Regions from separate parts of the Hahella aquimaris genome, predicted to be linked through region 3. Evidence: predicted binding sites of a transcription regulator. Region 3 holds the regulator's gene; each other region holds the start of a gene.

The links. Region 3 encodes LexA, which represses DNA repair genes until DNA is damaged. Its sites were predicted from a motif close to TACTGTNTANNTANACAGTA; they were not measured.
Positions count from the first base shown of each region.
Region 1: a site for LexA is predicted at 5,066-5,085, ahead of O5O45_RS02160 (YebG family protein). Genes of this name have one in related genera too.
Region 2: a site for LexA is predicted at 3,627-3,646, ahead of O5O45_RS00980 (PA0069 family radical SAM protein). Genes of this name have one in related genera too.

Region 1 covers NZ_CP132203.1:427,199-435,093, forward strand. The annotation lists gene O5O45_RS02130 (cation-translocating P-type ATPase) at 1-102, opposite strand, end outside; gene O5O45_RS02135 (hypothetical protein) at 211-525, shown strand; gene O5O45_RS02140 (hypothetical protein) at 759-1,811, opposite strand; gene O5O45_RS02145 (DUF6683 family protein) at 2,271-2,903, shown strand; gene O5O45_RS02150 (response regulator transcription factor) at 2,939-3,553, opposite strand; gene O5O45_RS02155 (sensor histidine kinase) at 3,625-4,803, opposite strand; gene O5O45_RS02160 (YebG family protein) at 5,108-5,446, shown strand; gene codA (cytosine deaminase) at 5,488-6,738, opposite strand; gene leuA (2-isopropylmalate synthase) at 6,942-7,895, opposite strand, start outside.
Region 2 covers NZ_CP132203.1:180,788-188,682, forward strand. The annotation lists gene O5O45_RS00965 (toxic anion resistance protein) at 1-338, shown strand, start outside; gene O5O45_RS00970 (putative urea ABC transporter substrate-binding protein) at 393-1,427, shown strand; gene O5O45_RS00975 (acyl-CoA thioesterase) at 1,702-2,490, shown strand; gene O5O45_RS00980 (PA0069 family radical SAM protein) at 2,520-3,611, opposite strand; gene O5O45_RS00985 (phospholipase A) at 3,786-4,805, shown strand; gene O5O45_RS00990 (transglycosylase SLT domain-containing protein) at 4,968-5,726, shown strand; gene O5O45_RS00995 (hypothetical protein) at 5,837-6,100, opposite strand; gene parC (DNA topoisomerase IV subunit A) at 6,276-7,895, shown strand, end outside.
Region 3 covers NZ_CP132203.1:3,642,304-3,650,198, reverse strand. The annotation lists gene htpG (molecular chaperone HtpG) at 1-1,104, shown strand, start outside; gene O5O45_RS16135 (DUF1329 domain-containing protein) at 1,246-2,454, opposite strand; gene O5O45_RS16130 (DUF6586 family protein) at 3,010-3,468, shown strand; gene O5O45_RS16125 (hypothetical protein) at 3,627-3,872, shown strand; gene lexA (transcriptional repressor LexA) at 3,918-4,520, opposite strand; gene O5O45_RS16115 (NAD(P)H-dependent oxidoreductase) at 4,774-5,355, shown strand; gene O5O45_RS16110 (collagenase) at 5,522-7,372, shown strand; gene O5O45_RS16105 (hypothetical protein) at 7,426-7,665, opposite strand.

The sequences.
Region 1 (7,895 bases), 3.2 Mb from region 3:
CGGCGATGCGTGCCAGCAATCCGGCGGCGTCACATGCAGGAGGCCTGAAATGGTCTCGCCAGGAGCGGTTGTTGGGCGTTGAGGAGTATGAAGTCCGTTCACAGTATCGCCTTAATCATTCAATGCATAGAGGTCAATAATAGCGCCGAGACAAAGCGAATAATTTTTTCATCGATCGCTTGTTTAGCATATTCAGGCTAATCGCCATGTATGACGGCGTTGCGTAAACCACTATGCATAGAGAGGGCTGGCGAATACCTGTCGGGGATCAAATTTTCCCATAAGTATGGGATTGTTACCTTTACCATCCTTCCCTACAATTGGCGGCGAAATCACTTCGTCAGCGAGGAAACCATGCGCCAGGAAACGTCCGCTCTGATCGACGAGATATATCAATTGACCTTGGATATGAGCAAGTATTCTCCCGATTTGGAGAAAGATAAAGCCGAACTGGAGTCGAAGCAGGAAGAAGTTCGGATTTTATGGGAGCAGCTTGCAGAGTTGGTTTGCGCCGAGCACGTCTGATCCACGTCGGCTGAATTAAGTAGTTTCAGATTGAAAAGTAGGGCGGTGGAGACCGCCCCCAAAACGCTAGGGTTATATGACCTAACGTGATGTGGCTTTAGCGGATGTCAGGACAGTTTGTCCGGTTGACGCCCGTTGCGGGGTATTTCACACATAAACCCTGAATGCGCCAACTAGGGAAATCCCCAGTTGAACTTGAGCTGTTCAGTGGTTTAAGCATTTCCGCTTTTTCATCATTCATCTTTTTGCGTATAACTGATTCCGCCCAGATTGAACATGGCGGTGTCTTTCTGGTTGTTGTTCGGGAAAAAGAAGAATCCCATCCGTTCTGTATGGCCGTCGTCGAAGCTGAATACAGCTTGGTATTCCGTCAGGCGATAAGCGCCGGAATGCTGCGAGTCGCTTTTGGCGACCATTGTCTGGCTGACGCCGCCAGCGGATTTATTGAGTTCGAAGCGTCCATTGCGATGGAGGGTGATGTCCCTGGCGACGAACACCTGGCTACTAAGTCCGCTTACGCTCTGCGCGCCAAATGTCCCCAACATTTTCCAGGTTCCTTCCAGCGTTTCGCCAGCGTCGGCGGGGAAGACGGGATAAATGGCTTCCGCCTTGATCTCCCGGGGCTTTCCGTTCCCCAGTTGAAACTGATATCCCGTCCCTTGCGCCCGCCAATGGCCCCAATCCTCTCTCCGGGCTTGTTTGCAGGCGGTAATGTCGAGATCTGCGATCGCCGCGTCCATGCCCCGATACAGCTCACCGTTTCTAAACAATGTATAAGGCTGAAAGTGGATCAGCATCATGCTGCCGTTATAGCGGTGCTCACGGGCGGCGAAGATTTTTTCTATGACACTGCTTTCAGGGCCGGCGTTAGTAGAGACGCAGGACAAAGCGCTTTGTGATAGCAGGATGGGATGCGCAGACTTTTGCTGCCTTGTTTGATTATATCCGGGTGAATCTGTCGTCCTTTGATTGTGGGACTCCTCTGTAATGGCCGCGTACAGTTCAGGGTGCGTTCGCATTGGATTGAAACGATCGTCTTCAAGCACGTCTGAGTATGTCTTACAGAGTAAGTCTTGATGCTCATTCAGCTTTACGCGTAGTTTCTCCTCTACCTGCAACAGACTATTGCCGATGGCCGGAGTGCGTCGTTTCAGGCTGCCTACGGACGCTTCAATCAGGTCCGCCTGATTTCGCGTACGCCAGGATTGGTAATCCGACGAGCTGGCCTTGACGCCGCAAAGGCGGCGCAGGATGTCCATAGTTAGCACAGGGGTGTAAAGCGTCATAACGGTTTCCACGCTAGGGGGTGTTGACGCAAAAGCAGACGCGCCAGGCAGGCTGCTCAGAAATAGAAGCACGCAAAGCAACATCGAAAAAGGAGCAGATTTGGCGCGGCTCCTGATGTTAATTCTTGTCGAAGTCATTGAATATGACGAGAGCATCATCAAGTAGTGGACTGGTAAAACTAACCAATTGAAGGGCGATAGATAAGCTAGGGTTTCTCCCAGGTGTTTTCCTTTTGATTAAATCGTTTACCGTAATGGCTCGCATCAAAGCTTTGGCGTGTCGGCGAATGCAATTGAGGTGAGCTGTCTTTGCTGTCGCTGCGTTTCTATTGCAAATTTCGCCGGGTTTGCGTCAGCCAAACGAGGAGACTTTAAATGAGAGTTCCTGGAATTCTATATTCCATTTTTTTGCCGATGTTGTGTTTTTGGGGGCATACCGCCAAGGCGTCCAGCGATGCATTGGACGATATTGCCGGTTCGATGAACTCTGCGTTCGAAATGGCGCTGAGTGAGACTGACAATACTGCTTCAGCCGCTGGCGGCGATAATGGGGTTGTACCTGAAAAGGGCGCTTTCTTCACTCCATCAAAAGACGTCAGTGCTGAGATCAAAGAAAAAATGATCGCGGAAATGTTGAAAAAGGTTCCCGCCGATAAAGAGGCTGAACTGCGTGCGGCATTCGCCGGAATCGATATTATGCAGTTGATGGGCGATGCGGTGAAGAAAGACGGTTATCAGGCTAATGATTTAGCTTTGGCCATGGCGGCCTGGGTCACCACATCCTTTAGCATTCTCAATGATAAGGAAACCAATGATGCTGAAGATCGAGCGGTATGGAAGCAATTTCGTCAGGTGATTGCGACAAATCCTTCTCTTGCCGGACTATCAGATCGGGATAAGCAAATTACGGCGGAGACGCTGTACTGGTATTCCGCATTCGCCGCCAACGACTATCAGCAAGCCAAAGCAGGAACACCCGGCTGGAAGCTGGATGAGGTCAAAGACTATGTTAAACGTGATCTCAAAGCGCGCAAAATTCACCCTGAGCTGGTTACGATTTCCGCTGAAGGTGGCTTAGTCGCTCGTAAGTAACTTCGCCGTGCAGGGATGCACAGCCTTCTGTTCTTTTACTCGTAGCCCAGAGATAGCCTGACCAAGTCCTGTACGTTACGGGCGCCCAGTTTGTTCGCCAGGTTGGCGCGATGCAGCTCGACGGTTTTCACGCTAATGCCAAGGATATCCGCGATGGTCTTATTCAGCTTTCCGGCGCAGACATGGGTCAGCACTTGGCGTTCCCGGGGAGATAAGCGCCCCAGCTTTTCCTTGGCCGCCTGTGGGTTGCGCAGGGCGGATCCGGGCTCTGAAATGGCGCTTTTCACGGTTTCCACCAGAATGGAGTTTTCAAAAGGCTTTTCCAGGAAGTTCGCTGCGCCCATACGCATGGCGCTGACGGCTAGAGTGACGTCCGCGTGTCCGGTGATTAGAACGACGGGAATGGAAAGACGACGCGAGCGTAATTCTTCCATTAGCTCCAGCCCGTTCATGTCAGGCATGCGCAGATCGGTCACAACACATTTGTCGCTTAATGGAACGCCTGCGTCTTCCAGTTGTTGGAGTCGCGCCAGCAAGCCTGTGGCTCGATTGAAGTCTTCTACTTGTAAGCCGGCCGCCTCCAGCATCCAGACGGTGGAGCGGCGAAAATCTTCGTTATCGTCTACTAATAAAATTTGTGCTGCGTTCATGCTTGTCTCTTCGAAACGATGTATCCACAAAAATAATTTGGAGGGCCGCGTTTCTGGCGGCTTGCAATCACTTAGTCAGGAGGGCGTGTAGGCGTTGCAGTTGTGGCTAGCGGCACTGTGAAAGAGAATACAGAGCCGCCGTCAGGGTTGTCCTTGAATCCCAGGATTCCACGATGGAGCTCGATAAAGGACTTACTGATAGCGAGACCCGCACCCATACCGTCAGGCTTGGTGGTGAAAAAGGGAGTGAACAGACGACTGCGAAGATACTGGGGGATCCCGCAACCTCTGTCTGTTACGCTGACTTTGGCCCAGTCTTCGGAAATGACTTGGGCGTCAACAATGAGCTCACGCTCTTGGATTGGCGTGTCGCGCATGGCGTCCATAGCGTTGCGAATCAAATTCCCCAAGGTTTGCTCGATCATGATTCTATCCACACAGACATTGGGCATGTCCGCCGCTATCAATAAACGGGTTTTCATCTGGCGTCTATGGGTTTCGAGTTGAAGGAGCTCCAGCACGCCGTTGGCCAGCTGGCGCAGTGATACATCATCTGCGCGCGGCTCTCGCGATGTTACGAATTTACGTATGCGAGCAACGACCGCCGCCGCCTGATGAGCCTGTCGAATCGCTAGCTGCACAGCTTCTTCCGGCTTATCGACGCCGGTATGCCTTTCAAGCAGTAGCTTGGCGGCGTTAAGGTAATTGAGAATGGCGCCGATGGGTTGGTTCAGCTCATGAGTCAAGGCCGTCGCCATCTCGCCGATAGACATACTTTTGGAAGCTTGCTGCAACTGGGAGTGCATGTCTTCAGGTCGTAGCAGCAGTAGTGAAGGTCCTTCCACTTTCTGCACAGATAACAACAAACTAACGCCATCGGCATCATGAAACGGTGCGCTATTTAGCGTATAAAAAGCGCCATTTTCGGGGTATTGCGTTTGCAGTGAAAATGAGTCGCCTTTCAGGTGCGCATTTTGGGATTCAACGGGCTGAAACAGTTGCAGGAATGAGTCGCGATGAGACATCAGGCGAGACTGCGTTTTTCTGCCGCTACTAAACTCACGTAAAAACAGGGTGTTGCAAGCGATGAATTCGCCCTGGCGAGAATGCACGGCGGCGGGATAGGGGAGTGCGTTCAAGAATGGATATTTTTCACCGCCATGGGAGGCGTTGGCGGCTTTGGATTCTTTATACGCAATGATGTCAGGCTGATACGCATTGGCTGCAAGCCTGTTTTTTAACATAAGCATCTTTCTGTCCTCCCTGCACTGCCAGATACCTGGATTAAACTTCGCATTCCCTAATGCTGATGAGCGGGAATGCCGCTTAATCCGAACGTCAAACTGACGAATATCCTAAATGCCTTGCGTGACGAGGCGCAATCATATATTCGGACTATTACCATTTGGTTATTTCTTGTGTTTGCGGTAAAAATCCACTCATTGCGCCTTTATTTTCATATGGTTACTGTGTCTGGATGAATCTTGTGTGACGCTCTTGACCTGATCTTAAAACTGTATGAATATACAGAGGCTAATTTTAGGAGGCGACAAAATGGCCGTAGTGACCCTGTATATGAGTGACAGAGACCCATCACAACAGATGTTTAAATCCAAGAAAGAAGCTGATGATCATGATAAAAAGCTTGAGCTCGCCGAGGGCGTGTCTCATTTCCTGGCGCAACGCCTGACTTCTTTGAATGAAGGTTTGGCGGAAGAAATCGGTATGCTGGTCGCCAATCACAAGGAAGCATTCGCAACTGCGTTCAAAGGCAAGGTTGATGTATTGTTTGAAGAGTCGCCGGAATCTGCTCCCAGCGCAGAGGAAGAGACTAAAGAGGGCGCTAAGGTCAAAGACAGCGGCAAAGTGCGGGCGATAGCCGGCAAGGGCTGATGCCCAGGGGACGTTGTCAGCGTCCCTTGGATGTAAACGGCCTAAAGCTGAATATTTTGCGTCACCACAGCCGGTGTTTGTTGCATGATGATGTCGCCAGCGCGAATGGAAGCTGTCACCGCGCTTTGGCGGCGCAAGACTTCGTAGTCGTCAGGTCCGTCCAGTAGGATGAAGTTGGCGGGTTTACCGACTTCTACGCCGTAACGGTCTTGAATGTTCAGCACTTTGGCGCTGTTATGACTGATCAGGTCCAGTGCATTGCGATAGTCGTCATAGCCCATCATGTGGCATATGTGCAACGCGAAGTCCAAAGTGCGCAGCAGATTGCCGTTGCCGAGGGAGTACCATGGGTCCTGTATGGAGTCTTGACCGAGGCCGACATTGAGGCCAGCTTCCAACAGCTCTTTCACCCGGGTGACGCCACGACGTTTAGGGAAGTTGTCGAACCTGCCTTGTAAATGGATGCTTTCTGTCGGGCAGGATACAAAGTTTATCTGTGACATTTTCAGCAGGCGGAACAAGCGACTGCAATAGGCGTTATCGTAGGAGTGCATCGCCGTGGTGTGGCTGGCGGTTACCCTGTGACCCAAATCGCGTTTCAATGCTTCCGCCGCCAGCACCTCCAGGAACCTGGAGCCTGGGTCGTCTATTTCGTCGCAGTGTACATCGACAAGACGGTCGTATTTTTGCGCCAGATTCATAAGGATTTTGACCGACTCCACGCCATAGTCGCGGGTGAACTCGAAATGGGGAATGCCGCCGACGACATCGACGCCCATTTCTACGGCCTTTTCCATCAATTGAACGCCATTGGGGTAGGAAAGAATGCCTTCCTGTGGAAACGCCACCAGTTGCAGCTCAATCCAAGGCGCCACTTCCTGCTTTATATCAAGCAGGGCTTCCAGCGCCGTCAGCGTTGGGTCGGTGACATCCACATGCGAGCGTACCGCCTGCACACCATATTGAGTCAACATTTTCAGAGTGCGACGAGTGCGTTGCTTAACGTCCTCATGGGTCACCATAGCCTTGCGCTCAGACCAGCGTTCTATGCCTTCAAACAATGTGCCGCTCATGTTCCAGCTAGGCTCGCCTGCTGTGCCTGTCGCGTCCAGATGTATGTGTGGCTCTACAAAAGGCGCGCTGACAAGACGCTCGCCGGCGTCCAATAAAATTTCCACGTCTGAATGCGGAAGCTCCGCCATGGGCAGTATGGCGCTGATTTCGCCCTGGCTAATCTGAATGGCGTATAAACCGTCCTGGCCGCGTAAACGGACGTTGGTGACGTATTTCATTGATGGACTCACCTGATTATTTATTCTGAAGCGGACATTTTCCGTAAATGATCTGCGACTGTCGACAGCTTCTAGCCATATCAGATGCCAGCCATATCAGATGCCAGCAATATCAGAAGACAGGCATGAGAGGTTGTGATGAGGGCGGGGTGTCAGAGAGCTAAAAAAAAGGGCCCTGATGCAGGACCCAATGGGGTATAGCGTTAGACGGCTTCCCTTTGGCCGTTGTCGGCAGTGATCTGGGCGTGTCTGCCCACCGTCGACAACAACGCCTGCAGAGTGGCGGTGGTGGTGTCTTCCGCCAACGCAGCGGCGCTGAAAGGCGCGCCGTTGATCATTACCTTGATGCAGGCGAGGGCGTTGGCGTCGGTGCCTTCGCCAAGCGCGAATTCATCGTAAGCCTCTACAGCGATGCTGATGCGGTAGCGACTTTCCAGTGCGGCGGCCACCGCCTCCACGCCGCCGTGACCTTGGCCGCGGATACCGGAGATGATGGCGTCGTCGCCGAATTCAATCTGTACCTGCACGGCTTCGTCAGTTCTATGCATATCGTAAGTGCGTAACCGCCATCCTTTGGGTGTGCTCAAATAGCGCTCCTCAAACAAACGATGGATGGTGCGGGAGTCAATTTCGCCGCCTTCCGACTCTGCTTCATGCTGTACGACTTTGGCGAATTCGATTTGCAGCCAGCGTGGCAGGCTGATGTTGTAATCGCGCTCCAGTACGTGAGCGACGCCGCCTTTGCCGGACTGGCTGTTGATGCGAACCACTTCTTCGTAGCGTCTGCCCAGGTCGAAAGGATCTATAGGCAGGTACGCTACATTCCAGACGTCGCCCTCTTTGCGTTTGTGCAGACACTTGCGAATTGCGTCTTGATGGCTACCAGAGAACGCGGTGAAGACCAAGTCGCCAGCATAAGGATGGCGTGGGTGCGTACTGATCTCAGTGCAAGCCTCGACGGTATCGATAATCTCGGACATGTCGGACAGATCCAGCATGGGATCAATGCCCTGGGAGTACAGATTCATGGCCATCGTGACTAAATCCATGTTGCCGGTACGCTCGCCGTTGCCTAACAGAGTTCCTTCGACTCTGTCTGCGCCCGCCATCACCGCCAGTTCCGCAGCCGCTACGCCGCAGCCACGGTCATTGTGAGT
Region 2 (7,895 bases), 3.5 Mb from region 3:
TGCTGAAAGGCGTGCAGGCGGTGACTCAAACTACCAACGACCTGATCGCGGAAACCGCCAGTACACTGCGCACTCAGGGGGTGGAGATTCAAAAGCAGGCTTCACAGGCGCAACTGGACATCAATACTTTGAAGAAAGCCTTTACCGATGTGCAGGCCGCTCTGGAAGAACTCAGCAGCTTCCGGCGCAACGCCTTGCCCAAGATGGCGCAGTCTATTGTGGATATGGATGAGCTGAGCGGCAAAATGGAGAAATCCATCCAGAAAATGGAAGGGGCGGAAGAAGCCCGCGTGTCTCTGGAAGACGCCATTGAAATCATTGATATCAATAAAGAATAACCGGCTGTCCGTTACTGATGACGGACGCAATACTTTGCAACAAGGAAAAAATTTATGGTACGACGCATAACCTCCATCATGATGTGCCTGGCGGTTTCCGCCTCTGCTTCTGCGGCGGATAAGTTCAAACTTGCCTGGTCCCATTACACGGGCTGGGAACCCTGGGGCTACGCAGCGGATCAAGGCATCGTCAAGAAGTGGGCGGACAAGTACGGCATTGAAATAGAAGTGCAGTTGATCAATGACTACGTAGAGTCCATCAACCTCTACACCGCCAGCGACTTTGACGCGGTCACCGCCACCAATATGGATGCGCTGACGATTCCTTCCGTCAGCGGCGTGGACACGCAAGCGATTATCGTGGGCGACTATTCCAACGGCAACGACGGCATTGTGGTGAAAGGCGCGCATAGCGTAGCGGAGTTGAAAGGGCGGGAAATCAATCTGGTGGAATTCTCCGTTTCCCACTACATGCTGGCGCGGGCGTTGGATAAAAACGGCATGTCTGAAAGAGACGTCACGGTCGTGAATACGTCCGATGCGGACATCGCCAGCGCCTTCATCTCCAACGCCAAAGGCGCGGTAGTGACCTGGAATCCGCCTCTGCAGCAGGCGCGCAATGCGAAAGGCGCGCAGATGATTTTTGACTCTTCCATGATTCCAGGCGAAATTCTGGATATCACATTTGTGAAGACAGACGCCGACGAGCGTTTCAAAAAAGCGCTTACTGGCGCCTGGTATGAAACCATGGCCATCATAAGCGGCGGCGCTGGCAGTAAGGAAGCCATCGAGCATATGGCGGAAGCCACTGGCGCGACGGTCCCCGAGTTTAAAGCGCAACTGCGCACCACCGCGATGTTCTACACGCCAGCCGAAGCCCGCGATTACACCAAGTCCGACGCGGTTGAGAAGACCATGGAATACGTGCGCCAGTTCAGCTTCGACAAAGGCTTGTTTGGCGCTACCGCGCAGTCGGCGGATTTTGTCGGCATCCAGTTCGATAACGGCAAAGTGCTGGGGGACGAGAAGAACGTCAAACTGCGCTTTACCAGTAAGTATATGGACATGGCCGCACAGGGCACTCTGTAGCAGGCTTTGTGTCATAGTGGACGGGGAAGGCGGTATCCCGTCCAAGCAGGCTTCGTCTTTAAGCTTTGAGTCGGTGGGATGAAATCGACTGGAAGGTGTTTGTCGGAGCCTTGCAATTTAAAGTTAATGTTGTAAACATCGTTCGGTCGCTGATGACGGCGACCGGCGAATAACGCCCGATCCTGTGTGCGCCTGATGGCGTGTAGCAGTATGACGTCAGGAGGCCAGGACATTTTTCGTCATGAAGCAATGTAAGCAATAAAGGTGAATTCCAATGCTTTTTTCCAAGCTCCTGGGAGAAGTTAGCGACTCAATATGCGATGTGGATATCGCCGAGGACTGGTCCCAAGGTCGCTCGACCTTTGGTGGGCTGGTGGCGGCGTTTATCTACGAAGCCATGCGCCAGTCGCTCTCCGAGGATCGCCCTCTGCGTGAATTTAATATCTCGTTCGCATCCCCTGTCGCCCCCACAAGACTGACCGTCGCCAGTGAGTTATTGCGCGAAGGCGGCTCAGTCAGCCAGGTGTTGGGGCGCGCTATTCAACAAGGGGAAGTGAAAGCCACTGCTTTCGCCAGTTTCGGTAAAGCGCGTGACACCATCATCAATGCCCCCGGCGAAGCGATGCCTGAAGCGAAAGCCCCTGATCAGTGTATTGAAATGCCATATATCAAAGGCGTCACGCCCGAGTTTACCCAGCATTTCAACTACTACTACGCCTATGGCAACCTGCCGTTCTCCGGCGTGCAGTCGAGAGAAATGGGCGGTTGGGTGCGCTTCCGCCAGCCAGAGCCTGCGATTACTCTGGGCCACATTCTTGGGCTGGTGGACGCCTGGCCGCCAGCGACTTTGCCTTGGGTGAAAACGCCGGTTCCCGCCAGCACGCTGACCTGGTCTATTCAGTTTCCGCATCCAACGCCAACCATACAGCCGGATGAGCTGTGTCTGTATAAGGCATACGTTGAGCACGCCTCGGAAGGGTATGCTTATACCCGCTCCAAGTTGTGGAACGCCAAAGGCGAGTTGGTGGCGCTCAGCCAGCAGACCGTAACGGTATTCGGCTAAGCCGTACAGAGCGAGCCGTGTGGCTCGCTCTACAAGGAAAACAGGTCAATTTGTTTGGATGTGCCTGGCGGCGTGAACAGATCCGTGCGCAGGGCGGAATCCCGCCTAAGATTAAGTCCATTGCGCTTGGCGGCGATACTAAAGCGTTGCTCGATCAGGCGGGCGAAGTGTCCCACTCCACTTTGGCGAGTGCGGAAATCAGACTGATACAGCTCACCATTCCTGCACTCCCTCAGTAAATTGAGCGCCTTCTCCTTGCGCAGCGGATAGTGCTGTTGCAACCAGCTCTCGTAAAGCTCTTTTAACTGATGGGGCAATCGCAACAGGATATAGCCCGCATTGAGCGCGCCGGCGTTGGCGCATTGGGTGACGATATCCTCAATCTCAGGGTCGTTGATGCCGGGAATCACCGGCGCCACCATGACGCCGACGGGTATACCTTCCCGGCGTAAGGTCTCAATCGCTTTGAGACGCGCTTTGGGACTCGCCGCGCGGGGCTCCAGGATATTCTTCAGCTTCACGTCCATGGTGGTGACGCTGATCATGACTTTGACCAGATTCTGAAACGCCAGCTCCCGTAGCAGGTCAATGTCACGCAGTATGAGGTTGCTCTTGGTGATCAGCGTAACCGGGTGTTTGGTATCCACCATGACATTGAGCAGACTGCGGGTGATCTTTAATTGTCGTTCGGAGGGCTGATATGGGTCAGTGTTGCCGCCGATAGCAATGGTTTCGCAGCGGTAGTTGCGCTGATCCAGAAAGACGCGCAGCTTTTCGGCGGCATTGGTTTTGCAGTAGATCTTGGTTTCAAAATCGAGGCCCAGCGACAGATCCAGGTATTCATGGCTGGGGCGGGCGTAGCAGTAGACGCATCCATGTTCGCATCCCTGATAGGGATTGATGGAGTAAGTGAAGGGAATATCGGGGGAATTATTCTTGCTGACAATGGACTGACAGCTTTGCTGAATATATTCCGTTTGCGGGTGCTTCTGATAAGCTTCGTCGTGGACTTCGCTCCACGCGGCGAGTTCCGCGGGGTCGCTCTCGCTGCGCTGCGGGTGAAAACGATTGTGTGGGTTGGCCCCAGTTCCACGCCCTTTGCTTGCTTCGCCGTATTGCATAACCTGTCTCCAAAATACTGTTTAAATGTACAGCATTTTGTTTGGGGACGGCAACAGGAATTTTCTGTGGTATGTCCGGATCGTAATTTCGGGCTCAAACATAAATGATTGTAAGCTTTCGCGTATGATGTTAAATACGCTTTTGCTTCAGTGGGTTAGGAATATGGTGATTTAATGCGTTGGGGATTGTGGCTTTTGTTACTCGGAGCGGCGACGGCTTTCGCCGAAGAAAATGATGCGCCTATATTGGCGTGTTATGAATTAGACGACGTACAGCAGCGTCTCACATGCTACGACGAGGTCGCCAAATCCCTGGGAGAGGTGGAGGAGCCGCAGACCAGCGCGTTACAAGAGCAAAAAGACGACCCCCTCGGCGATATCCGCGAACCCAGCGATATTGATAAGCGCCTGGAGTTTGAAACCTCCTTTTCTGACAACCGCTTTCTCATCATTCCTCACAAACCCAACTATCTGTTGTTGTATTCCTATGTGGACGACCCCAACGAAGTGCCCTATAGCCCGACCAGAGAGCCTATTGCGGACCTGGAAAGCCAAAAGCATTCGGAGACCAAGTTTCAGATCAGTTTCAAAGTGCAACTGGCGCGAAACTTTATCCCCGAGCCCATGAGCCTCTGGTTCGCCTATACCCAGGTTTCTTTCTGGCAGCTGTATAACCAATCCCTGTCCGCTCCTTTCAGGGAAACCAATTACGAGCCTGAACTAATCTTTTTATTTCGTAATAACCTGAGCCTGTTCGGTTACACATCCGAGCATTACGTGTTGGGATTGAGCCATCAGTCCAATGGGCGCACAGAGCCGGCGTCACGGAGTTGGAACCGCATCTACACGGCGTTCCTGTTCAACCAAGGGAGTATGACTTTCAGCGTCAAACCCTGGTGGCGCCTGCCGGAAAGCGGCGATGACGATGATAATCCGGATATTCATAACTTCATGGGATACGCCGAATTTGGGGCGACCTATAAGTACGACGAGAACGTGGCCAGTATGCGGCTGTTCAATAACTTCCGCAGGAATGACAACCATACCACGGTGCAATTGTCCTACAGCTTCCCGTTACAGGGACGTTTGAAAGGATACATTGAGTATTACGATGGCTATGGCGAGAGCCTGATTGACTATAACCATCGCACGCAAAGGATTGGCTTTGGGGTGTTGCTCACAGACTGGTATTAAATGCCAAGTGAGTCCGCCGGCCCGACGCCATCGCGCCGGCGAGGTTTTTAACTATTTTGCTTTTGCTTAATTTTCAATAACAAAATACCAACGCTGCTTAAACAGCTTAATTTCCCTCAAAAATTAGAATGGCTCCATATAGATGTGATGGAGAAAGTGGGAATGAAGCAGAAAGTCGTCGCCGCTCATCCTTTAATTGAACAATATATCACGCCACTGTTTATCGCATTTATCGCCGCCTGCATGCTCGGCCTGGTAGTCAGCGCCTGGCGCTTTGGGGGAATGCAGAGTCTGTTTAACGCTCAATCCGGTCACGGACGGTTACTGCCAGACGCTGACGCGTTGCACGCCGCCTACTATTCCAATGCTGATCCTATTCACGATGCAGATCGCTTTCCAGGTCATGTGCCTCAATACGCCTACGCCAAAGAAGTGCGCAGGGTGGCGGTAGAGCTGGATATGGAAGAACGTCTGCTGTATGCCGTCGCCAGAACGGAATCCAGTTTGCGGCCAGACGTGCGTAGCGACAAGGGCGCTATGGGGCTGATGCAAGTGGTGGCGGGAGCAGGAGGCCGTGAAGCCTACAAGCGTCTGTACAAAAAATCGCGAAACCCCACGGAAAAAGAGCTGGCTGACCCTTATACCAATCTCAAGCTGGGCGGCGCTTATCTGAAAATTCTGAGGTATCGCTATTTTGGTCAGGTTGAAGATCGGACGGTGCAGACCATGCTGGTTCTGGCGGCCTACAACTGGGGGCCAAGTAATGTACGTCGTAAAATCGTCGGAAAGTTTCCGGTGCAAACTCGGGAGCAAGTGTTAAAAGCCCTGCAGCAGGACGCGCCCACAGAAACCTACCAGTACGTCAGGAAAGTAATGCGTTATATGGATGAGTTCGCCAGACTTTCCGGTCGGCCCGCGTAGGCTTATTGTTTTTAGTCGCCTGCGGTGACTCGGGTTTCCAGCCTGTGGAAAGTGGCGTTAGGGATGAGCGTATAAGCTCTTATTATGAATGAGAGGGCGGATAAATCCGGCTATTGCTTTTTCTTGATGGTTCTTACTGCGGCGATAATGCTCGCCAAAACAATGCTGGCGCTTAAGTAGTAGGGCGCCGCCTGCCAATGTCCTGAAATGAGATAATCCATCGCCATCATCACCAGGAACGCGCTCATGCAAAATGGAAACAGGAACGGGGCCAGTTTGGCTCCGAGCACTGGAAATTTTGCTGGAAGCTGCGGAGCGGAAGGCTTGGCCGTAGCCAACTGCTCTTTCTGTTGCACGAAAATTTTGAATAACAAGTTAGCCTCCTTTGTTAAATGGAGTGAGGCGATCTTAGTGATTGCCGACCTTGCTCAAAATGCGTACAAGCCGCTACGTAGCAATGCGAATTTGACTTTATCTTGTGCCAGACCTTGCGTAGAGTACGGGTTTTGACAAACTCGAATGACGAGCTGAGCGAGCATTTAAGAATCTATGAGCATGATGTTTGAAGAGGGGATTGAGCGTCGTCCGCTAAAGGAATATACGGAAAAAGCCTACCTTGATTATTCCATGTACGTCATTCTGGATCGGGCGCTTCCCCATATCGGCGATGGCCTGAAGCCGGTGCAGCGGCGCATTGTTTACGCCATGTCCGAACTTGGCCTGAGCGCCGCCGCCAAGCACAAAAAGTCCGCCCGCACCGTCGGGGATGTGCTGGGTAAATTCCATCCTCACGGCGATTCCGCCTGTTATGAAGCCATGGTATTGATGGCGCAGCCTTTTTCCTATCGCTACCCGCTGGTCGACGGACAGGGTAACTGGGGTTCGGCAGACGATCCTAAATCGTTCGCCGCCATGCGTTACACGGAGGCTCGCCTGGCGAAATACGCGGAAGTGCTGCTGAGCGAAATTGGTCTGGGCACCGTGGATTGGGTTCCCAACTTTGACGGCAGTCTGGACGAACCGTCTTTATTGCCTGCACGCCTGCCAAATCTGCTATTAAACGGCACTACAGGCATCGCCGTGGGCATGGCGACGGACATTCCTCCCCATAACCTGCGGGAAGTGACGCAAGCCTGTATTCACATGCTGGATCACCCGAAAGCCACGGTGGAAGAGCTGTGTGAATATATAGAAGGACCGGACTTCCCGTCCGGCGGGGAAATCGTCACCTCTCGCAGCGATCTGCGTCAGATTTACGAGACGGGACGCGGCTCCGTCAAAATGCGTGCGAAATACACCAAAGAAGGGCAGGACATCGTCGTTACTGAGCTTCCGCACCAAGTGTCTGGCGCGCGCATCATGGAACAGATCGCCCAGCAAATGCAGGCCAAAAAGCTGCCTATGGTGGCGGATTTGCGGGATGAGTCCGATCATGAGAATCCGACCCGACTGGTTATTATTCCTCGCTCTAATCGCATCGACGCAGAGCCGTTGATGGCGCACTTGTTCGCCACCACGGATCTGGAAAAGAACTATCGGGTCAACCTCAACGTAGTGGGCCTGGACGGGCGTCCTGCGGTGAAAGACCTGCGCGTGCTGCTGCAGGAATGGCTGACGTTCCGGACCCAAACGGTCAGACGCAGGCTGGAGCATCGCTTACAGAAAGTGCTGGCGCGTCTGCATATTTTGGAAGGCTTGTTGGTCGCATTCCTGAATATTGATGAAGTCATCGCAATTATCCGCAGTGAAGACAAGCCAAAACCAGTCCTGATGGAGCGCTTTGGCTTGAGCGACGTGCAGGCCGAATACGTTCTGGACACCAAATTACGGCAACTGGCCCGCCTGGAAGAAGTGAAGATCAGGGCGGAGCAGGACGAGCTTGAAAAAGAGCGTAAGAAGCTCGAAGACATCCTGGGTTCTGAAGCCAAACTGCGCAAGCTGGTCAAGACTGAGCTGAAGCAGGATATGGAGACGTTTGGCGACGAGCGCCGCTCTCCCATTGTTGAACGTAAAGAAGCGCAGGCGTTCAGCGAAACCGATTTGATCGCCTCAGAACCGGTCACCGTAGTGTTGTCGGAGAAGGGCTGGGTGCGGGCCGCCAAAGGCCATGATATCGACGCCCAAGGCCTTAGTTACAAAGCCGGCGACAAGTTCCTCGCCGCCGCTAAA
Region 3 (7,895 bases):
TGGGCGCATAACCGTGTGGAAGGCAAGCTGGACTACACCAGTCTGTTGTATGTTCCCGCAAAAGCGCCCTATGACTTGTGGAATCGCGAAGCGCCGCGTGGTCTGAAACTATACATCCAGCGCGTTTTCATCATGGATGACGCCGAGCAGTTCCTGCCGTTGTACCTGCGCTTCGTAAAAGGCGTCGTGGACTCCAACGACTTGTCCCTGAACGTATCGCGGGAAATTCTGCAGAATGACAAGGCGGTGGAAAGCATGCGCTCGGCGCTGACCAAGCGCGTGTTGGACCTGTTGTCCAAACTGGCTGCTGACGATGCGGAAAAATATCAGTCCTTCTGGGACGAGTTTGGCCGCGTGTTGAAAGAAGGCCCTGCTGAAGACTTCGCTAACCGCGAGAAAATCGCCAAGTTGATGCGCTTCTCCAGCACACACCAGGATGACGACAAACAGACCCAGTCTTTGGAAGACTATGTCAGCCGTATGAAGCAAGGGCAGGATAAGATTTATTACATCACTGCCGAGTCCTACAGCGCTGGAGTGAAGAGCCCCCATCTTGAGATCTTCCGCAAGAAGGGCATTGAAGTGCTGGTGATGCATGACCGCATTGACGAGTGGCTGATGAGTCATCTGAACGAGTTTGACGGCAAGCACTTCCAGGATATCGCCAAAGGTGAATTGGACCTGGGCGAAGTGGAAGACAAAGAAGAGAAGCAGAAGCAGGAAGAGGTTTCCAAAGAGGCGGAACCTTTGCTTAACCGCTTGAAGGAAGTGCTGAAAGACCATGTGGAAGAAGTGCGTGTGACTCATCGTCTGACCGACTCTCCCGCCTGTCTGGTGGTAGGAGCGTACGATATGGGCGTGCAAATGCGTCGCATCATGGAAGCGGCGGGTCAGGCGTTGCCCGAGAGTAAACCGACCTTTGAAATCAACCCTGAGCATCCTTTGGTGAAAAAACTGGGTGAAGAGCAGGGCGCGCGTTTCGAAGATCTGACCTGGGTGCTGTTTGATCAGGCGCGATTGGCCGGCGGCGAGAACCTGAAAGATCCCGCTGGCTATGTAAGCCGTCTGAATAAACTGCTGCTTGAGCTTTCTAATGCGGGCTAAGCCGCGTATAGCTAAGTAAGTCGCAGTAATAGAAAGGCCGCTATAATCAGCGGCCTTTTTTGTGGGAGTGACCCGTCCTGAATAGGTGTCAACCTATTTCAGGACTGGGCAGAAAGTTGGGTAGGTTTTGATTTAAGAAAGCTAGCGTCTGGCGGCGCGACGGACGGCTGAAGTTGAGAAGTCGCTGTCTCTCAGTCCGGGCGCAAAGTCACGAGGCCTTTCTTCGTTATCCAGACCGTCGACGAAATAACGCCCTGACTTCAGGTCGTAAATAACCTCCAACGTGGTCCAGGGGGCTTTCACCTCGTAGTAGTTCACCAAATGGGCTTCCGATACACGCCACAGCTCGCCTTTATCGTCATAGTCCTCCGCAACCAGCAGTTGCCAGGAGTCCTCGTCAAAGTACATGCGGCGCTTGTGATAGATATGACCCAACCCCTCACGCAGGACGCCTTCCACCACCCACACCCGGTGGGCTTCATAGCGGGCATGCTCCTGGTTGATATGGCCGGGACGCACGATGTCGTTCATGCGCAGGTTGCTGGAGTGCAGTTGGTAAGCGTTGTAAGGCACATACATGATCTTCTTGGCGATCAGCGTCCATTCATATTGGTCCGGCGCTCCGTTGTACATATCAATCTGATCGGTGGTGCGCAGGCCTTCGCTATTTGGAGCCTCGGCGTCGTAGGCCAGGTTGGGAGAGCGCCGCAGGCGACGTTCACCGGCCTGATAGCGCCAGGACTGTCTGGGAGAGCGAATCTGATCCAGCGTCTCATGCACCAGGTTCATGGTGCCAGCGAGCTTGGCGGGAGCGACTACCTCCGTCTTGAGATAGAAGATTTTGTTGTCAATGTCTTCCGGCCGATTGTGCTGCTGAGCATACACAAAGAAATACTCATAATCGGTTGTCACCGGCGTGTAAGAGCCGTCTGGAAGGGTGGCGGCGAACGAAGAGCGAAATGCAGCCTCTTCCCCTCGGTAGCGCAGGATATGGTTCCAGATGATCTCTACCCCCTGATTAGGGATCGGGAAAGGACTGGTGATCAATGAGCCTTTAACGCCCGTGCCGCGAGGCATCAGTTCCGCCTTGGCGGCGTTCTGCTTAAGGGCGGCGTAGACGTGGTCAGGGTAAGACGCGCTGCGACGGCTGGGATACACCTTCAGAATGTAATCACTGGGATACTTCTGCAGGAGAGCCTTGTGGCCTTCGGTCAGCTTGTCTGAATAATCCTGTGCATTACCGGTGTTAATGATGAAGCGTGGAACGTCCGCATCGAAAGGGTCGGCATGCCATTTGTCAGGATTGTAGTTCGCAGGCGGTTGCTTAATGCCTCCATCCCAAGAGGGCACTTCACCTCCTTCGCTTCCGGCCCTTTCGGCGCCAAGCGGCGTGAGATCCTGGTCCAAACGTGCAACCTGATCCGGCGGCGCCTTAGCTGGGGCGTTTTGCGCGATTAGTGAAAATACGAGTAATACCAGTGCGTTATTTATATTTTTTCTTGCGTTACGGCTATAAGCCATGTCTTTCTCACTCTCTTTCTAAAAGTAACAGACAGTTCCCTTACTTTCTCTCCCTGGACAAAATTATAGCAGTCTAAAATATTATTCTAGTTTTCTCACTAGCGCCTTTGTTAGCGTTTATGGCGGGTTGCTGCTGAACGTTAACTTGTGTAAGGGGCGAGCCTGGGGATCGGATGCTAAGCTATGAGAAAGAGGTTGCTGATAGTTGACCGCCATTTTTTGTGGAAACCTGAGTCGGATGAGGGGGGTAATAGTAAGAAATTTAGGCGTCTAAACGAATCGGAATTGCGCCTCAGGAAATAGTCCGGAGGGGAATTTTTTATTAAAGAACTTATGGTTAAAAACCTATACACTAATAAAGAGCAATTGTTGATGAGTTAAGGTATGTCTGGAAAGTGGCTGACTTTTGTTAATGAAAACCTGTTTTTCGCCAAGCTGCAGTTGCAGTGGAGGGATTCATCCTCAACGGTGGCGGAAAAGCAATGCGCCGGACGGGCGGCTTTGCGTTTTCTGCAGCAGGCATATGTCGGCTTCTTGAATGAGCTTGCGGAGCAGCGTCGCATCAAAGTTAAGGTTGAGACGCTCGCTGACTTGGAAGGCCAGCTGGAAGTCGAATCGCCAGAGGTAATCAGCATGAAACTGGCGGCGGCTCAACCTGATTCCTGGCTGGCTCAACTGCTGAAACAATTTGGGGAAATATCTCGCCCCCGAAAAAATGAAACGCCGCAGAATGAAAATATTATCGCCGCCACGTCCGCTCCATATGCAATGGAGTTAACGGCGATACTGGAGTCCATGCAGGCGTTCATCAACGAGATGAGAGAGCACAGTTTTGAGTGGTAGAGGTAAGCTTGAATGAAAGAAACCCTCTCAGGCCTCGACTGATAACAGCTTAGGAAAATGTATGAGGCGCCTGTGGCTAGTTTTCTGATGTGTTCGCTCCCGGGTGTTGGGACGATGGAAAACATTTCAGTGAGAACTTACGAGTAGGAGATTTGGAAATGGCATCAAGCTTCTTTGAAATTGTTCAATTGCCGAATGGTGATTTCGCTTTGCAACCCATGGGGGGCGGAAGCGAACATTTGGTGAAAATCAGCTTCGGTCAGGAAGCCAAGGCATATCTGGCGGAAAATGACGCAGCCGTTGCGCATGCAATGATAAATGCGGCGATTAAACTGGTAGGAGATATGCGGGAAGAGGCAATTCGCCAGTCTGAGGCGGAAGAGAAACCGAAAACCGTACACTAAAGCCCCCGGCTGCCCGCGCAAGGGCAGTCGGCGCTTCGTTCCCTGTTAGCGGCGGATAACGCCGACGCCCAGTCCTTCGATGTCCAACGGTTGTTGCGACAGATTCACTTCGATTGGTTCAAACTCTTCGTTTTCCGGCAGTAAAAGCACTTTGTTTTTTTGGCGCTGAAAACGCTTTACGGTCACTTCATCGCCAATACGCGCAACGACAATTTGTCCGTTATGGATATCAGTCGTGCGGTGCACCGCCAGTAAGTCGCCGTCGAGTATTCCCACGTCCTTCATGCTCATGCCTTTGACGCGAAGGAAATAATCGGCGGAAGGAGTAAAGAAGGACGGAGGCAAGTCGCAATATTCTTCAATATTTTCCTGGGCCAGAATGGGATAACCCGCTGCAACCTGGCCGACAATTGGAATCCCCTGATTTTGCGTTTCCGTCGCTGGCAACCTGATGCCGCGAGAGGCTCCGGGAACCATCTCTATAGCGCCTTTCTTCGCCAGAGCTTTCAGGTGCTCCTCCGCAGCGTTAGCGGAGCGAAATCCCAGGCGATTGGAAATTTCCGCCCGAGTAGGTGGATAACCCGTTTCCTCAATATGCTCGCGAATCAGTTGTAAAACCTGCTCCTGACGCTTGGTTAGCTTAATCACTCCACCCTCCGGCGACCCCAAAAAGGTCTGATAAAATCAGTGTACACTATATGTTTATCCATGTCTGTTTATGTATACAGTAATGGTGTGGGCAAGTAAAGAAAAAATGTCTAAGTGACTGAGGTTTAAGATGAAAACTCACATAGGGCTCCACTAGTTCAAGCGAAACAGTTGAATATTGACCAGCAACAAATGCCTATCATGGTTTATCGAGAGAATATAAGAGAATGTTTAGTTTCTCAGGGAGCAGCAGATGGGCTCGCGCATTTTGATTATTCAGGGGCACCCAGACCCTCAGGGAGGTCGATTTTGTCACGCTTTGGCTGACGCATATGCAGAAAGCGCGGAGACGGCAGGACATGAGGTGCGTAGGTTGGCGGTGGCGACACTGAGTTTTCCCTGGTTGCGTTCTAAACAGGAGTTTGAAGAGCAATTTCCGCCGGAGGTGATTATCGCCGCACAAAAAGAAATCCAGTGGGCTGAATGTCTGTTTATCGTTTATCCGTTGTGGATGGGAGATATCCCGGCGATATTAAAAGCTTTTCTGGAGCAGACGCTGCGTCCGGGTTTTGCTATAAGCGGCGGCGATAAATGGCCCAGGCGCTTATTGAAAGGACGCAGGGCGCATGTTGTCGTGACGATGGGGATGCCTGCGTTTGTATATCGCTGGTTTTATCGCGCGCACAGCTTAAAAAGCTTAAAACGCAATATCTTGGGGATTTGTGGCGTTTCGCCGATCCGAACCTCTCTGATTGGCGCGGTGGAAGATTCAAACCCTAAATCCCGAAAACAGTGGCTGGATAGAATGCGTGTGTATGGCGGTAAGGCGATATAGCCTTTGGTTGAACCAATGCATTATCGGCTTGGCGTTTTTGATACAATTTGATGCTTTTCTTAGACAGACCGATAAGTTCTACCGGTATATCTTCATTGCCCGTGCGGTACTTTCATAATCTGCGACGAATTCTTTATACAAGTTGTAAATCTCTTCAGGAATTGTAATGACGCCAGCGAATAGATGGTTTAGGGCCCCCTTTGTGGTTGGCGTTGTCTTTTTCATTCTCACTGTCAGCGCAATGACATGGTCGAAGGGCGGTGGGGAGCTTTTTAAATATTTTCGACACAATTCGGAGCAACCGGAAAAGCTATCAGAGTTACCCCCGCCGCTGCCGGCATACTGTCGAACTAAAGAGGATGAATCTTATTACGAGGAAGAGAGTGAGCCTGATTGCTATTTGGACGGAATGACGGGGCTTTCGGGTGACGAATTTGTTCTGGCTATATGGGGAATGGATCATCGTTGTGTGAGGGAAATGGTCTTCATGGAAGAACAAGCTCTTCTCAATATATTTTCAGAAGCCAACATGTCCGCCGTAGCGCAAACAGCCACTTCAGAATCATCTTATTTTCAAGACGATAACTTCTATGAACTGACGAACCTCACTCAATACTTGCATGCGGGATATGTGCTGGAGAGAAACCGCCCGCGTAAGAAGAAATTATATGGAAAGGCGTTGCAGAAGCAGGTTGCGATAGCTGTCGTCCAAGTTGCCAATAATGCTTTGCAAGGCTCTGCCGGAACAGGTAGCGCCCGATTGGCGGAGTTGTCTTTTAAACTGGTAAACAGTTCCGATAATCAGGGAGCGGTCGTCAATGACTCGGTCTCCTGGCTAGAGAAACTGGGCTCATTGACCGGCGCCAGTGGGCGTTATGATTCGGCGTTAAACGAGCTTTTCAATATCTACTATAAAGGCCATGACAATGACGCCTTTGTCGACATTGCCTCTCATGATTCGCAGTTTCCTAATGCACTCTATCGCTTCATTGTTGATAAAGATTCGTGGCTGGTAGGCGGCCGTGAGTATCTATTGATGAATGCCGTCAAAGAACTCGGACGCTTTTTGCAATATAAAACGATAAAGGATGATACAGGTCACTTCATACGTAGCTTGATCAACAGGTATGACCTGAGCCGTGACACGGCGAATGTGTGGAGCATTCTGGCCGGCTCAGTGGATTATTACGACAAGGCGAACTGTAGACTGTACAACGCCTGTGACTTTAGAAAGCGAGTCGAAACCGTTATTTTTCGTCGTGAGCGCGCGTGTGTCGGGACGGTCATAATTAGGGCCCAATCCATGACGGAGGATCAATTTGACTCCGCCTGTGAGGCTTTGTCACGGCGCGAAGACATCTTCCACGAGATGCTGAGCAGTGAACGAGAGCCTGTTGCTGACGACCAGAATGACACTCTGGAAATGGTTATATTTAAAGACTCAGACACATTCGTTGATCTGGGATGGCTATTGTTTGATTCCGATGCTGTGACCGCTGGCGGCGTTTTCTATGAGGGCGACCCTTTTGATGAAGCGAACCAGGCGCGGGTTTTGGCTTACCAGTCTGAGGATGTTTCAGACTCCCATCAGGTGCTGAATTTAGATCATGAGTTTGTGCATTATCTGGACGGACGATACACCATGTATGGTTTGGAGTCGGAGTATGTTGAAGGAAATGTCTGGTGGGCCGAAGGCGTCGCCGAATATATCGCCTTGTTGGAGCATTATCCAGACGCAGAAGAAGCGGCCTTAACAGAAATGGCGCGCTTTTCGGATATATTACACTCTAACTACAGTAGCGATGAGTCGCGTATCTATCATTGGGGTTATTGGGCGGTAAGGTACATGTTCGAACAGCATCCAGATGATGTTGAACGATTGGTGCAATGGTTTCGGCTCGGGCGTTACGAAGATTATCAAGACTGGATGGAAGATGAGGCGAAATCCTTGGATGCGGATTTTGCGAAGTGGATGACGACGATTAAAAAGGAGCTTCAGGTCGCCTCTGGCGTTTAAGGTAAAAGCCAAATCCTTGGCGTATGTTTAATAGATCCGTACTTTTAATTTCATTAGCCGTTTCGGCGGGATAATAGAGCTGTTGCAGAAGGCTCTGGCGCGTTGCCGGTCAATGGCCGAATTGAGGGAATGGGCGCGCCGAATTGTTGTTCATCCTCTTTGGCTTCTACATTTGCGCAAAACTCCATCAGCCAGGCATACCCGTAAGGGGTTATCTGTTCGGTATAGCGCAGCAACTCCGCGATGCGGAATAAGTCGTTAACGACCTTCTGCGAAGGGGACGTCTGATTCACTGTTACTCCTTAAACCTGTGTTCAATAATGCCCTAAGGGCTAGTGCAATTGTGTTTTTGGAAGGAAATGGTATTTGTCTTGTTATGATGGGGCAAGAGGGGGTATGGCCTAGACCCTTTGGGATGCTTGGGCGAAACTTTCCCTATCAGCTTGCTCTACTTATGTTGGACGTAGATTTAGAATCTCATCCCTATGGCTGGTGTAGGCATCATCTTTGATCAGATAGAATC